Regions from separate parts of the Gordonia sp. AC31 genome, predicted to be linked through region 2. Evidence: riboswitches for the same ligand, from Rfam matches in the RefSeq annotation. Region 2 holds a riboswitch; the other holds the start of a gene.
What was found. Region 2 has a riboswitch for S-adenosylmethionine ahead of Q9R39_RS04215 (aminotransferase class V-fold PLP-dependent enzyme). Riboswitches for the same ligand answer to the same signal wherever they lie in the genome.
Positions count from the first base shown of each region.

Region 1: linked by a shared signal. The riboswitch ahead of Q9R39_RS05395 (bifunctional o-acetylhomoserine/o-acetylserine sulfhydrylase) and the one ahead of Q9R39_RS04215 (aminotransferase class V-fold PLP-dependent enzyme) in region 2 are both predicted to bind S-adenosylmethionine.

Region 1 covers NZ_JAUZVK010000003.1:221,250-228,739, reverse strand. Annotated here, with positions in the region: gene Q9R39_RS05410 (DUF3017 domain-containing protein) at 27-299, shown strand; gene Q9R39_RS05405 (Hsp70 family protein) at 468-2,033, shown strand; gene Q9R39_RS05400 (homoserine O-acetyltransferase) at 2,056-3,210, opposite strand; gene Q9R39_RS05395 (bifunctional o-acetylhomoserine/o-acetylserine sulfhydrylase) at 3,227-4,561, opposite strand; SAM riboswitch class IV at 4,624-4,744, opposite strand; gene Q9R39_RS05390 (cutinase family protein) at 5,013-6,713, shown strand; gene Q9R39_RS05385 (MFS transporter) at 6,805-7,490, shown strand, end outside.
Region 2 covers NZ_JAUZVK010000002.1:344,948-352,437, reverse strand. Annotated here, with positions in the region: gene Q9R39_RS04240 (hypothetical protein) at 1-44, shown strand, start outside; gene Q9R39_RS04235 (rhodanese-like domain-containing protein) at 41-454, shown strand; gene Q9R39_RS04230 (O-succinylhomoserine sulfhydrylase) at 451-1,668, shown strand; gene Q9R39_RS04225 (ERCC4 domain-containing protein) at 1,752-2,696, opposite strand; gene Q9R39_RS04220 (isochorismate synthase MenF) at 2,747-3,823, opposite strand; SAM riboswitch class IV at 3,931-4,044, shown strand; gene Q9R39_RS04215 (aminotransferase class V-fold PLP-dependent enzyme) at 4,064-4,990, shown strand; gene Q9R39_RS04210 (hypothetical protein) at 4,987-5,487, shown strand; gene Q9R39_RS04205 (inorganic diphosphatase) at 5,650-6,162, opposite strand; gene dacB (D-alanyl-D-alanine carboxypeptidase/D-alanyl-D-alanine-endopeptidase) at 6,327-7,490, shown strand, end outside.

The sequences.
Region 1 (7,490 bases), on a different contig from region 2:
GGCGTCGTGCCGCCGACTCCTCCCGGTTGCGGGCGGTGCTCGTCCAGCTCCCGTACCTGCTGGTGATGTTGGGTGTGCTGGCCGCCGCGCTGCTCGTGATGTTCGATCGCTGGCGGCGTGGGTCCTTCGTCTTCGGGGCGGCTCTGCTCGTCGGAGCCGTACTCCGTGCCTTCATCCCCTCGTCGCAGGCAGGCCTGTTGCAGGTCAGGGGCAAATCGTTCGACGTGACGGCGATGGCCACGGTCGGCGGCGTGATGCTGTGGCTGGCGGCGTCGATCGACTCTTTGGGCACGGATTGATTACAATAGAGACCTGAGCGTGACCTGGCGGACCAGTCATGCGCTCAACCAGGCAATTTTCCGCTGCTCTGCGCAGACACACCGACCGCTGGAGTTTGTATCACCGCATCACCAACCGACGGCACCGTGAATGAAGTGACGTCCATGGGCGTGTCAGCAGGGGCTGGCATGATCCACTACGTCCTCTTGACGCGTGACGATCTCGGTCGCAGTGTGGTCGATTCCCGCGTCATCGACGTGGATCCCACCGACGGCCTCGACTCCGCCGGCCGGGTCAACGCCGGGATCGACGTGATGCTCACCGCCGCCCGCGAGACCGGGACGCGAGTGGGCCCGATCGGGGTCGCCGCACGCACGGGGAGCCAGCGTCGGCAGTTGCGTTCACGGGGCAGCGGACCCCGGCGTCAGGTCCGTCTCGCCGGCGAGGACGAGGCCGTGCTGGCCTACCTGACCGACACCGGCGAGATCGACCGTTTCTCGTCGGCCGTCGTCGTCGACTGCGGCGACACCGGCATGTCGCTCTACACCGTCGATCCCCGCGAGGGTCGCATCGGCGACGCCGAGCACTCGACCGTCCTGAGCGGTCGCCGTCTCGACCGGTCCATCGTCGACCAGCTGACCGCCGACAATCCCGTCCTGAGCGACGCCACGCGGACGCGGGCGGAGCGCAGCGAGTTGCGCAGCGCGTGCCGGACCGCGAAAGAAGAGATCGCCTACGGCGGCGTCGCGGCCGCCGAGTCGGTCGTCGCGGTCTCGGCGAACACCGGTCGTGTGGCGCTGTCCGCGACCCAGGTCGAGCAGGCGATCGCGCCGATGATCGGTGATGCGAAAGAGGTGTTCGCCCGCTATGTCGCGGCCGTCAGGTCACGCGGCGTCAGACCGGACGCGGTGGTGTTCATCGGCGGACTCGCCAACCTCCCCGCGGTGCGCGCGATCGCGTCAGAGCATGAGCTCGAGGTCGTGAACCCGACGGCGCCGGAGCTGGTCGTGGCCACCGGCGCAGCCTTGCTGGCCCTCCAGAGTTATTCGGGCGCAGCGCGTCTGGCGTTCATCGGGGGCAAGCCGCAGCGCGAGTGGCTTTCGGCGACCCCGATTGCGGTCGCCGGGGCGGTCATCGCGGCCACGCTGATGACGATCTACGCGGTGAGCTCGTCGTTCGCCGACCGTCCGGCCGTCGAGCCGCAGCCGTCGGTGAGCAGTGTGCCCCCCGCGGCGGCGACCAGCGAGGAGGAGCCGCCGTCCACCCCGCGGCCCACCTCCCAGCCGATCACCCGAATCCCGGCCGAACCCGTCGAGCCCACAGTTGTCACTCCCGTTCCGACGCAACGGCAAGCGCCCGAGACCGGCTGGAACGACCCGCCGGCATGGGCGACCACGGAGTTGCCGCCGACGCGGCCCTCGACAAGTACCAGCACCCGCACCCTCTCGCCGTTCCCGTGGCCGGACCTGACCTTCCCGCCCGGTTCGACACCGACGATCCCGCCGGACCTGCTCCCTCCGGGTCTGCGCCCGCCGAGTGCGGCGCCCACTCCGCCGCCGCCCACGTACTCGACGTCGACGTTGCGCTCCGCGCCCAGCGCCCCGCCGCGCCCGAGCAGTACCCGCGCGACCGGGTCGACTCAGATTCCGGGTGTACCCGAGCCCGCGAAATCCGTTGACGGGGAGTCGCGCTCACCGGTGACTCCGGTACCTCGGTCCGGCAGCCCGGTCCCGTCGGTCCCGGCGCCGCGCTGACGAGACGCCGCCGACAGGTCCGTCAGGCGTCGCGACGCGCGAGTTCGACCGTGCGCTTGAGTAGATCGCTGATGGCATCGAACTCGGTCAGGAATCCGTCGTGGCCGGTCTCGGAGTTGACGACCTGAAGTCCGCCGACGCAGTTGCCCAGCTCGTCGGCGAGTTCGACCTGTAGCCGGATCGGGTAGAGACGATCGGAGTCGATCCCCCCGACGATCACCGGAACGCGGCAATTGTTGAGCGCCTTGGCGACTCCGCCGCGACCACGGCCGACGTCGTGGTGGTTGAGGACCTCGGTGAGGACGACGTAGCTGGCCGGGTCGAAGCGGGACATCAGCTTCGACGCCTGGTGGTCGAGATAGCTTTGCACGGCGTAGCGCCCGCCGGTCAGGGGATTCTCGTCGCCCTGGGCGTCGTTGCCGAAGCGGGAGTCGAGCTCCGGTTCGCTGCGGTACATGAGATGGGCGATCCGGCGCGCGATCCCCATGCCCTGCAACGGAATGCGGCCGGTGCCGTGGTAGTCGCCGCCGCACCAGTCCGGGTCGGCCTTGATCGCGGCGATCTGTGCGGACTGGATACCGATCTGATCCGCGGTCGCGCGGGCGCCGACGGCGAGCACGAGGGCGCTGCGGACGCGGTCGGGGTACTCGATGGCCCACTCGAGCGCGCGGGCGCCGCCCATCGAACCGCCGAGAACCGCACCGACGCTGCGGATTCCGAGGCGGTCCAGCAGTGCCACCTCGGCACGGACCTGGTCGAGCACGGTGATCTGCGGGAAGCGTGAGCCCCAGGGCCGACCGTCGGGTGCGATGGAGCCCGGACCCGTCGAGCCCTTGCATCCGCCCAGGACGTTGGCGGAGATGACGCACCATTCGTCGGTGTCGATGGCCTGTCCCGGGCCGATCAGCCCGTCCCACCATCCGGCCGAGTCGTGGTCGGCGTCGGCGGGTCCGGTGACGTGCGAGTCGCCGGTCAATGCGTGGAGCGTGAGGATGACGTTGTCGCGGGACGGTGACAACGTCCCCCAGCGCTGGAACGCCAGGGTGACGTCGTCGATCCGTGCTCCGCTGTCGAGAGGCAACGAGCCGATGGGGATGCCGACGAGTTCCCCGTCCGGGAGGGTCTCCCAGTCGGGCTGATCAGATGCTGTCGCATTCAGGTCGATACTCACCGACAAAGCTGCCTCACCTGTTTCACTTGGCCGCCGCGAATCCCTGTTCGAGGTCGGCCAAGATGTCGTCGATTCCCTCGATGCCCACGGCGAGCCGGACCAGTCCCGGGGCCACGCCCGCGGCGAGCTGCTCCTCGGGGGTGAGCTGGCTGTGGGTGGTCGAGGCGGGGTGGATGACCAGCGACCGCACATCGCCGATGTTGGCGACGTGGCTGTGCAGGCTGAGCGCGTCCACGAACTTCTTGCCGGCGTCCACTCCGCCCTGGATCTCGAAGGCGATGATCGCACCCTGACCCTTCGGGGCCAATTCCTGACCGCGCTTGTACCAGGGCGAGGACTCGAGACCCGCGTAAGCCACGGACTCGACCTGCGGGTGTGCCTCGAGGAAGGCGGCGACCTTCTGCGCGTTGGCGACGTGGCGCTCGATGCGCAGACTCAGCGTCTCCAGGCCCTGTGCCAGAAGGAACGCGTTGAACGGGGAGATCGCCGCGCCGGTGTCGCGCAACCACTGCACACGTGCCTTGAGTGCGAACGCGGGCGCGCCCAGGTCGGCGAAGACGGCACCGTGGTAGCTCGGGTCCGGCGTGGTGAAACCGGGGAACAGATCCTTCCCGTCGCGCTGGACCCGCCAGTCGAACGTGCCGCCGTCGACGATGACGCCGCCGATCGCGGTGCCGTGACCGCCGATGTACTTCGTCGCCGAGTGCACGACGATGTCGGCGCCGTGGGCCAGCGGGCTGATCAGGTAGGGGGTGGCGACGGTGTTGTCGATGATGAGGGGTACGCCGTTGCGGTGCGCGACCTCCGCGATCCCCGAGATGTCGAGGATCTCGTTGTTGGGGTTGGAGATCGACTCACCGAAGAACGCGCGGGTGTTGTCCTTGACGGCGGCCTGCCACGACGCCGGGTCCTCGGGGTCCTCGACGAAGCTCACCTCGACCCCGAGTTTGGGCAGTGTGTAGTGGAAGAGGTTGTACGTGCCGCCGTAGAGGCGGGGGCTGGACACCACGTGCCCGCCGGTCTCGACGGCGTTGAGGATCGCGTAGGTCTCGGCGGCCTGGCCCGACGCGACGAGCAGCGCGGCGACGCCGCCTTCGAGCGCGGCGATCCGCTGCTCGACGGCATCCTGCGTGGGATTCATGATGCGTGTGTAGATGTTGCCCGGTTCGGCGAGCCCGAAGAGATTGGCCGCGTGCTGGGTGTCGTTGAAGACATACGACGTCGTCTGGTAGATCGGCAGCGCACGGGCGTTGGTCACCGCGTCCGCGGACTGCCCGACGTGGATCTGCTTCGTCTCGAAGCTCCAGTTCTCGCTGGGATCGTTGCTGTCGAGGGTGCCGTCAGGGACATCAGACATGGCGATTCATCACTTTCTACGGTCGGCAGGGCCAACTCGACCCTGTTGGGGTCCGACCTTCGGACCCGCGCTTGCCGGGGATCGCCACTGCGATCCCGCAACCCGGTCATCACCCGGAGCACCCCACCGCGGAAGGAGGGTTGCCGATCAGCCAGCCGGGGCTTCGCACTGATACTCATGACCTGGCGACAAGGATATAACACGGATGTGAGCGCCCGAGAACCGTCCCGGTCACGCCGCGCCCAACCCTTGAGAAGTGCACCGGAAGGGTGCCGGTGGCTGTCCTCCGACCGAGTGAAATCGGGTGTGGTCAGATACGAAACCACTGGTCAAGGTAGTTAGCGACGCTCAGCGTGCTGTCGGTTCCGCGATCGCGGATCTAGAGTTCGGGACAGCCCCGGCTGCACCGGAATGCTCCGCTCAGGTGGTCCGGGTTCGCACAGGAGCGCTCATGGCCGTGATGGCTCATCTCCGGACCCGACGCGTCGCTCTGTTGGCCGCCTCGATGTCGACGTTGTCGACCCTCGCCGCATTCGGCTTCACCGGGGTGGCGGCGGCGACAGCCGGCGGGCCCTCGTGCAGCGGTGCCGTCGTGGTGGTCGGGGGGACCGTCGACGCTGAGTCGCTATTGCTCGAGGGCGTCAAGGAGCGTTACCGCGAGCAGGGCTATGAGGTGATCAACGCGCCCTACCCGGCGACCATATGGCCGCTCGGAGCGACGGGGTACGACCGCAGTACCGAACAGGGGATCGCATCGACGGCGTCCGCGATCTCGTCGTATCGAGAAGCGTGCGGGTCCGAGGCGCCGGTGGTGGTGACGGGCTATTCGCAAGGGGCGCGCATCGCTGGAGACGTGCTCGCCGGTATCGGCAACGGCCGGAAGTTCGATGTCGCGAACACGCCCGACGATCCCAGCGACGACGTCGTGATCTCCGACGTCGGGGTGTCGGGCGAGCTGTATTCGGATCCGCGGCAGGCCGGTGACAAGACCGGGCGAGGTATCGAGTTGTCGCTGATCGGGATCATCCCGGGTCTGACCATGTCGGGGTCGCGTGGTGCCGACAGTACGGACGCCGGCTTCGGGACGGTCAGCGACCGGGTCGTGTCGGTGTGCATCGAGGGCGACCCGATCTGCGACCTGCCCGATCCCGTCTACGACCCGATCGGCGCCATCGACGGCATCCTCGGCTACCAGGTCAAGCATTTCCTGTATCCAGAGGAGATGTCGGGCAACCCGCTGCAGCCGGGATACACGTGGGCGAAACGTCCGGTCGAATGTGCGGACGGCGTCTGTATGGTCGCTGCGGACTCCGCACTCGCCGAACTCGTCCAGGGCTGGGCTCGCAACCTCGGCTACCAGGGCGCCATCGGCGATTTCTTGTCCGATCGACCGACCATCGGGCTTCCGTTCGGCATCGAACTGGCGAATCTGCAGCCGGTGGTCCGGCTGGTGCAGGGCTTGCTGCCGCCACTCCCACGTCTCGGGTACGGCGCATACCTACCCGACATCTTCGTCTTCGAGGACATCCTGCAGGGCATCGTCACCGCGACACCGGCTCGGTTCGTGCGCGGTGTCAGCGCCCTGGCTGCCAGCGTGCGCAGCATCGTCCTGCTGCCGGTCAACTTCGTCCGATACTGGGCGGGCGCGCTCATCGGGCCGGTGGCGTCGGAGGGCGGCGCCGTCACGATTCTCGCGGCGGACACGTCGCACCTGCGATCGTCCACGTTCGCGCGACTGGCGGCCGTACCCGACGAGTCCGTGGGGCCGGTCCGCGCTGACGAAGTGGGCGGGTCCGGCCCCTCGCCCGAGCCGTCGGCGGCCCGGGCTGCCGAACCGGATGCCACCGACCCGTCACCGGCCGAGCAGCCCCCGGTGGGCGACACGACCGACACGTCCTCGGGTGCCGACACGGGCGACGATGCCGAGACCGATACGCCCGACGCGGACCCCGCGCCTGCCCCGCCTCGAGACGACGACTCGCCGGCCGTCACCGATCCCTCGGGAAGCGATGTCGAGACGTCTGGAACCGACGGTCACGGGGGAGAGGACGGCGAGAGGGCTGGCTCGTCCGACACGGCTTCGGACCCGGACGGGTCTTCCCCAGACCTGTCCGAGCCCGACAGCGATGGGGGCTCCGAAGCCGGCGACTGACACCCCGCGCGATGCTCAGGACACTGCGCGTGTGAATGAACTCACCACCGGCTGAGGAATCAGCGCTGACGGGCGCGGGTTGGCATCAACCGTGCCTGATGCTCTCTCGACGACCGAAGCCCCGGCCGACCCCTCACTGACGGGTCCGTCCACCGCCGGGGAACTCCGCAGCCCCGCGCGGGCCGAATCGGCCGAGGTGTCCCGCCGGGTGCGTCGGTGGACGATCCTCGCCCTTGCGCTGGGTGGATTCGGGATCGGGACGACCGAGTTCGTCGCCATGGGCCTCCTGCCCAACATCGCCGGATCGCTCGGTGTCTCGGAACCGACTGCCGGACATGTCATCTCGGCCTACGCGATGGGTGTGGTGGTGGGTGCGCCGCTGATCGCGGCGCTCACCGCGCGGATGTCCCGTCGGACGCTTCTGATCGGCTTGATGGTGGCGTTCACGGTCGGCAACCTCGCGACCGTCCTCGCGCCGGATTACGGTCTGCTCCTGGTGGCGAGATTCGTCGCCGGCCTCCCGCACGGCGCCTACTTCGGTGTCGCGGCTCTGGTCGCCGCTCATCTGGCCGGCCCGCGCAACCGTGGCAAGGCCGTGGGACAGGTGATGCTCGGTCTGTCCGTCGCGAACGTCCTCGGCGTACCGGCGGCCGCCTGGCTCGGCGAGACGTTCGGCTGGCGGTCCGCGTTCGCGATCGTGGTCGTGATCGGAATCGCCACCGTCGTCGCGCTGATCCGGGTGCTTCCCACGCTCACCGGGATGAAGACCACCGACCC
Region 2 (7,490 bases):
TCGTGGTGCGCGAGAACGGCGAGTGGAAGGTGTGTTCCTCATGAGCTATGCCGGTGACCTGACCCCGCGCGAGGCGTGGGAGAAGCTCGAGAACAACCCGGATGCGGTGCTGGTCGACTGTCGCACGCAGGCGGAGTGGTCGTTCGTCGGCGTGCCCGACCTCGAGGTCCTGGGCAAGCGCGCGATCTTCGCCGAGTGGACCACCTTCCCCGAGGGGCGTCGCAACGACGACTTCGTGGCACAGCTGCGTGATTCCGGTGTCTCCGACGACCAGGAGGTCATCTTCATCTGCCGTTCGGGGCACCGGTCGATCGGCGCTGCGGAGGCCGCGACCGCCGACGGTATCGCGAAGGCATACAACGTGATCGACGGGTTCGAAGGCGCCCTCGACGAGAACGACCACCGCGGGACGTCGGGCTGGCGTGCCGAGAACCTGCCGTGGAGGCAATCGTGAGTTCTGATCTGCCCGTCAGTCGTGAACTGCCTGAAGGGCTCTCGGCTGACACGATCGCGGTTCGCGGCGGGCTGGCGCGTTCGGGTTTCCACGAGACGGCCGAGGCGCTCTATCTCACGAGCGGTTACGTCTACGACTCCGCGGAGGCCGCCGAGCGAGCCTTCACCGGCGAGGACGAACGATTCGTCTACTCGCGCTACGGAAATCCGACCGTCGAGATGTTCCAGGAGCGGTTGCGCCGGCTCGAGGGCGCGGAGGCGTGTTTCGCCACCGCGAGCGGCATGGCCGCGGTGTTCGTCGCGCTCGGTGCACTGTTGAAGGCCGGCGACCGTCTCGTCGCCGCCCGCAGCCTGTTCGGTTCCTGCTTCGTGGTCTGCAACGAGATCCTCCCGCGCTGGGGGATCGAGACCGAGTTCGTCGACGGTGAAGACCTCGAGCAGTGGGAGCGGGCCCTGTCCAAGCCCACCGACGCGGTGTTCTTCGAGACACCGTCGAACCCGATGCAGAGCCTCGTCGACGTCGTGAAGGTGTCCGAGATGGCGCACGCCGCGGGCGCACAGGTGGTGCTGGACAACGTCTTCGCCACCCCGCTGCTGCAGCGGGGTCTCGAACTCGGCGCCGACGTCATCGTCTACTCGGGCACCAAACACATCGACGGCCAGGGGCGCGTCATGGGTGGCGCGGTACTCGGGACCAAGGAGTACGTCGACGGTCCGGTGCAGCAACTCATGCGACACACCGGTCCGGCACTCAGTCCGTTCAACGCCTGGACCCTCGTGAAGGGGCTGGAGACGATGCGTCTGCGCGTCGACGCCTCGGTGTCGTCGGCGCTGCGGATCGCCGAGTTCCTCGAGAGCGATCCGCGCGTGCGCTGGGTCAAATACCCCTTCCTGCAGTCACACCCGCAGTACGACTTGGCGAAGTCGCAGATGTCCGGCGGCGGCACGGTGGTGACCTTCGAGCTCAACGACCACGACGGCATCGACGGCAAGAAGCGCGCCTTCGAGGTCCTCAACGGCCTGCGGATCGTCGACATCTCCAACAATCTCGGAGATTCGAAGTCGCTGATCACGCATCCGGCGACCACCACTCATCGTGCGATGGGTCCCGAGGGACGCGCGGCGATCGGTCTGAGTGACTCGGTGGTGCGGCTGTCGGTCGGCCTCGAAGGGGTCGACGACCTGTTGGGCGACCTGGACCACGCGCTGGGGTGAGGGTAAGCGCTGACGTATTCCGTTGCGGCACAGCGCGAATCCGCCTCGGTGAGCGGGGCCGAGTCCCCGGAGGGTGGTGCCATTCAGTCGTTCCGGCGATCCCAGGCCGCTCGCACCGTACTCGGGATCCGTCCCTTGGAGGGCACCTCGATCCCTTGGGCGCGAGCCCACGCCCTGATCTCCGACGGTGTCGCCGGTGGACCGTGCAGGCCCTGCACGATGGGCTCGCTGCCGACGGTGAGCCGCCATTCGTGTAGCGCGGCACCGAGCCAGCGGTAGGTCCATTCCTCGGCGAGTTTGCGGTTGTCGCAAAAGACGATCGGCACGGTCGGAAACCGGACCTGCGCCTCGGCGACTGCCTCGGCCAGCGCGGCGCCGCTGACGTATTCGCGCGTGAACACCTTGCTGTATGAGGCTTCGACGACCACCGCGGCGCGTCGGAGTCCCGCGAGACCTGCCAACTGGTAGGTGAGAGTTCCCTTCATGAGACCGTTGCCGAGGTCGTCGATCGACTTGCGTTCGACGGCGGCGACCACCTGGTCGTCCTCGACGATCGCGTAATCGCCGGCATCGAGGCGGTGTCGAGTGGTGGTCGCCTGTTGATGACCGAAGGAGTAGGCGTACTTCTCGCCTGTGTCGACGACGATCTCGAGCGCCTGGCCGTGTGCCCGAGCCTTGGGAAGCGTGACGTTTGGACGCGCCTGCTTGGTGGTTTTGCGCGTCTGCCAGAAGATCATCTCGCGTCCGCGAGCCCGCGTGACGACGAACTGTGACCGATTCTCGCGAGCGCGGTCGAGCACCAGATCGATCGCCGCCCCGCGCCGCGTCACCGACCGAACCGGAAGACGTTCGACGATCTGCGGTGTGGTCGGCCATTCGTCGGCGCGATGACAATAGACCTTGCTGGTTCGCGGCCAGGTCTCCCTCACCTTCAAGACGATCCCGTCACTGCCGAGCGGAATCCGGACCAGAAAGGGCAGTGAGGAGCCCTGTTCCGGATTTCGGGCGATGATCAGGTCGTCGGGCATCATCGACGAGCGTAACGGGCGAAGATCGCGCGCGTCCGCAATTGATCCGCTCAGTCGAGTGCGGCGATGCCCAACGCGTTCAGGACCGTCCGCAGCTTGAACGCCGTCTCCTCGAGTTCGCCCTGCGGGTCGGAGTGTTCGACGATACCGCCGCCGGCCCACGTCCGGAGGCTGCGACGATCGGCCTCGAGTTCGAGGCACCGGATGGTGACCATCCACTCCCCGTCGCCGGCGGCGTCGCACCAGCCGACCGCCCCCGCATAGAAGCCGCGCTCACCCTCGACCTCGCGGATGATCTGCGCAGCAACATCACTCGGCGTGCCGCAGACCGCCGGGGTGGGGCCGAGCAGGAGTGCGAGATCGAGCGCAGTGGTCGCCGGGTCCCGAAGCCGCGCGCGGATCGGGGTGGCCAGATGCCAGACCTCCCCGGTCGACTGCAATTGCGGGGTCGACGGCGCGTCGACGTCGTCGCAGAGGTGTCCCAGCCGGTCTCGCAGGTGGTCGACGACGAAGGCGTGCTCGGCGAGATCCTTCGCCGAGGAGAACAATCCGTCGGCAGCGGCGCGGTCGACGACCGGGTCGGGTGACCGCGGCGCCGATCCCGCGTACGGGTGGCAGGTGACGACGGAACCCGACTTGCGCAGCAGCACTTCGGGACTCGCGCCCAACAGCCACGAACCCGAGCCGGTGGCCGCGCCGAGATCGACACCGAATGCGTTGTGTCCGGCATTGCCGCCCGCCAGTGCGTCGAGGAGTTGCAGAGGCTCGACCTCGGCGTCGAGCACGATGTCGACGCTGCGGGCGAGTACGACCTTGCCGACGTCGCCGGCGACGATCCGCTTCACCGCGTGTGCGACACGTTCGCGGTGCTCGTCGGCCGTGGGGTGCAGGGTCGTCGACACCGGGGTGCGCGTCAGCGGTGGTGTGCCTGCCAGCGGCGCCGCGTCGACGTGCAGGACTTCGGGCACCACCAGCGCGGCGGGCTCGGCGAGGTCGAAGGGGATCGCGCCGGTCAGACCGTCGACGGTCCCGGCGCGCAGGGCGGCCGAGGCGGCGTCGACGTCGGTGAACGCACGGACCGCGCCCATGCCCCGCACGGTGCCGTGCGGGCGGGACAACACGAACACATCAGTCGCTGACACCCCTGACACGCTACAGGTAAGTGTGCCCTAACTTCCGATCACGTTGAGTGAAAATTGACACGTCCGCGCGAGATCGACGACCCTTGGTCGTAGGTCATGAGTGCCAGTGACAAGCCCCGGCTCGCTGGTCGGCAACCCTCCTTCGCGGTGGGGTGCTCCGGGTGACGACCCGGCCGCGTACCGACCGGACGCGGCAAGCGCGAATTGTCTGAGGAGTTTCCTGCCGTGACCGCTGTCCTGTCCGCACCCGCCGGTCGCCTGTCGCCCGCAGTCGACGTCCGCTTCGACGCCGCCCGGGAATCGGTGCGGCAGTTCGTCCGTGCGCGGGTCGACGACACCGTCGTCTTCACCCGCGATGCCGCCGTTGCCCTCGACCTCGCGGCGCGCATCACTCCTGGCGACGTCGTCGTCCTCGACATCGGGCAGGGCGCCGACCTGCTGCGGTGGTGCGCACCACGGCAGGGGCGCGACCGGGCGCGGTTCGTCCCGGCCTGCGAGACCATCGAGGACACCTTGGTCGCGCTGGAGACCGAGCTCGCCTCGGCGCCGGCATCGTTCCTGGTCGTGACCGCGGTATCGGACATCACCGGCGAGGTGCTGCCGATCGGCCGGCTCGCCTCGCTCGCGCACCGGTCCGGGGCCCGCATCCTGGTCGACGCCGCGCAACTCGTCGGGCACCGGCCCGTCTCCGTCGTCAGCCACGGCATCGACTACCTGGCGTTCGGTGAACCAGGTCGTAGGACGGATGGCGCCGGCGTTCTCATCGGTCGTCGTGACTGGTTCGACGCCGCCGATGTCGATGCCTCGCCGGACGCCGACGGCGTTCCCGGGGCGATCGCGGTCGCCGAGGCGTGTCGGGTGCTCGCCGATCTCGGACCCGAGACGATCGGCCTGCATGAACGCCGCCTCGCCGAACGTCTCGACGCCGGCCTGGCCGCGATCGGCAGCTTCACGCCGCTGCGGATCTTCACCGATTCCACCGACCGCGCGGGAGTCGCGGGCTACACCGTCGACGGCCTCGCACCGCCGGCCGACACGGTGCGCGCGAGTTTCGGAGCGGGCACCACCGTCGACGACATCGACCGGATTCTCGATGCATTCCGGGCGCGAACCGAACAGACCGACCGAACTCGACCAGGGGTGAATAGATGACCATCGAACTCGACGCACGTGCTGACCGCGGCACCGTGATCGCCGCACAGACTGCCACCCCGACGGCCCCGATCAGCATCGGACGTCCGGGATTCCAGATCGCGCTCGCGGGAGACGATCTCGCACAGACGTTTCCGATCGTCGTGCGGCGGGAGACCCTCCGCGAGGCGCAGCGCGCCCGCTCCCTGCTCCGGGCCGGCAGCCACGATCAGGCCAATTTCGTGGTCGCACTCGAGGTGGAGGTGGCCGTCGCGCCGGACGCCGCGTCGGCGCGCACGGCCGCTGCTGCGGCGGTGAACGCGTCGTCGGAGACGGGCTCGGGGACCATCCGCTACATCGGGACGACACACGGACTGATCACGCTGGTCCGCGACATCTACGCAGCCGAGGTCGCCGACGCCGTGATCCTCATCCCGATCGACGGCGCGGCCACCGAACGCCGCATCCGCGAACAGATCCTGCCGGTGCTCGCCGAGCAGCGGTACCGCGTGGCCTGACCCACTGCTGGTTGAGCCGGCACCGAGCGTAGCCGCCGGGCCGAGCAAGCGACGAAGGAGCGCGTGGAGGTCGAGGCGCCGAGTCGAAGCCACCTGGTGACCAGACAAGACCGCCGACACCATCTCGGATGATGGTGCCGGCGGTCTCGTGTGTGGGAGAGATCAGCCGCGCGAGGGCTCGTTGGCCGCGTCGGGGTGCGCAGCGAGGCGATCGATGGCCTCCTGTGCGATCTTCTCGGCCTGGTCGCGGCCGACCCATCCGCCCGGGTCGACCTCCTTGCCCGGCTCGAGGTCCTTGTAGTGCTCGAAGAAGTGGGCGATGGGTCCCAGCTCGTATTCGGACACGTCGGAGATGTCCTTGATGTGGTCCCAGCGCACGTCCTTGGCGGGGACGCAGAGCAGCTTGTCGTCGCCACCGGCCTCGTCGGTCATGGTGTACATGCCGACGACCCGTGCGCGCACGATGATGCCGGGGAACACCGACTCGGGGAGCAGGACCATCGCGTCGAGCGGGTCGCCGTCCTCACCGAGGGTGCCGTCGATGTAGCCGTAGTCGGCCGGGTAGCCCATCGAGGTGTACAGGTAGCGGTCGAGGTAGACCTTGCCCGTCTCGTGGTCGACCTCGTACTTGTTGCGGCCACCTTTGGGGATCTCGATGGTCACATCGAATTCCACAGTTCCTCCTGGCAGTCTTGATCGGGGATGCCGCGTCGGGCCGAAACGCCCGCACGCTGCCCCAACGATACTGTTGGTCCGGCGACCTCGATGTTCGTACCCCTCGTTGTGCGTATGTCCGGGCCGTTCCATCGACCGTCAACCGCGAGAGACCCGGAGGCTTTGTGGGCGCATCCACCCGAAACGGCGGTCGTTCCGGTCGGAGACTTCTGTGGTGGACGATCACCGCGGTGGTGATCCTGGCCCTCGTCGCGACGGCCTCGGTGGTCATCGCGCTCCGGCTCGACCGGGAACCCGAACTGCCGCCGGGGGTTCCCCCGCAGCCCGCCGCGATCGCCGTCGACCCCCGGATCGACCCGGTGGTCGCCTCCGCGCCGGAGCCCACGCCGAGCGGTGTGTCGCGGGCCATCGCGCCGGCACTGCGGGATCCGGCGCTCGGCGAACTCACCGGCATGATCAGCGACTCGCTGACCGGCACCGTCCTGTGGACCAGCAACCCCGAGCGTCCGCGGATCCCCGCGTCGAACGCCAAGGTCCTCTCGGCCGCGGCCGTCCTCGAAGCCGTGCCGCACGATCAGCGACTGACCACGACGGTGGTGGCCGGCAGCAACGGGCAGATCATCCTCCGAGGTGCGGGTGACCCGACCCTGTCCGCACAGCCCGCCGGCACCGACACCTTCTACACCGACCCCGGTCGCATCGCCGACCTCGCGCGGCAGATCGAGGACACCGAGATCCCGGTGACGTCGGTGGCAGTCGACCTGAGCGCGTTCTCGGGTCCGACGATGGACACCACCTGGGACCGCCGGGACATCCAGGGTGGCGACATCGCGCCGATCGAATCGCTGATGGTCGACGGCGCCCGGCTCGAACCGCTCGACGAGTACTCGCCGCGCACCGCGGAACCGGGCATCATGGCCGGCGAGGCGCTGGCCGCGGCTCTCGGCGTGGAGGGTCCCGTCACGGAGGTGACCGGTTCCGGCGCAGCCGCATCGGGGAACGACCGCGTCATCGCGAAGGTCCAGTCGGCGCCGCTGGTCACCCGGGTCAACGACATGCTGCGCTACAGCGACAACGTGCTCGCCGAGACCCTGGCCATCGAACTGTCGGTGCACCGGGGCGGGCCGCCCACGCACGCCGGCGGCGTGGAGGCGATCGAACAAGTCCTGTCGTCGATGTTCCCGGACCAGTGGGCGGGCACCACCCTGCACGATGCGTCGGGGATCTCCTACGCCAACCGCACCACGCCGGAACTGCTCGACGCCGTGATGACGGCCGCCAGCGGGCCCAGCCGGCCGGCGCTGCGCCCGATGCTCGACGGGCTGCCG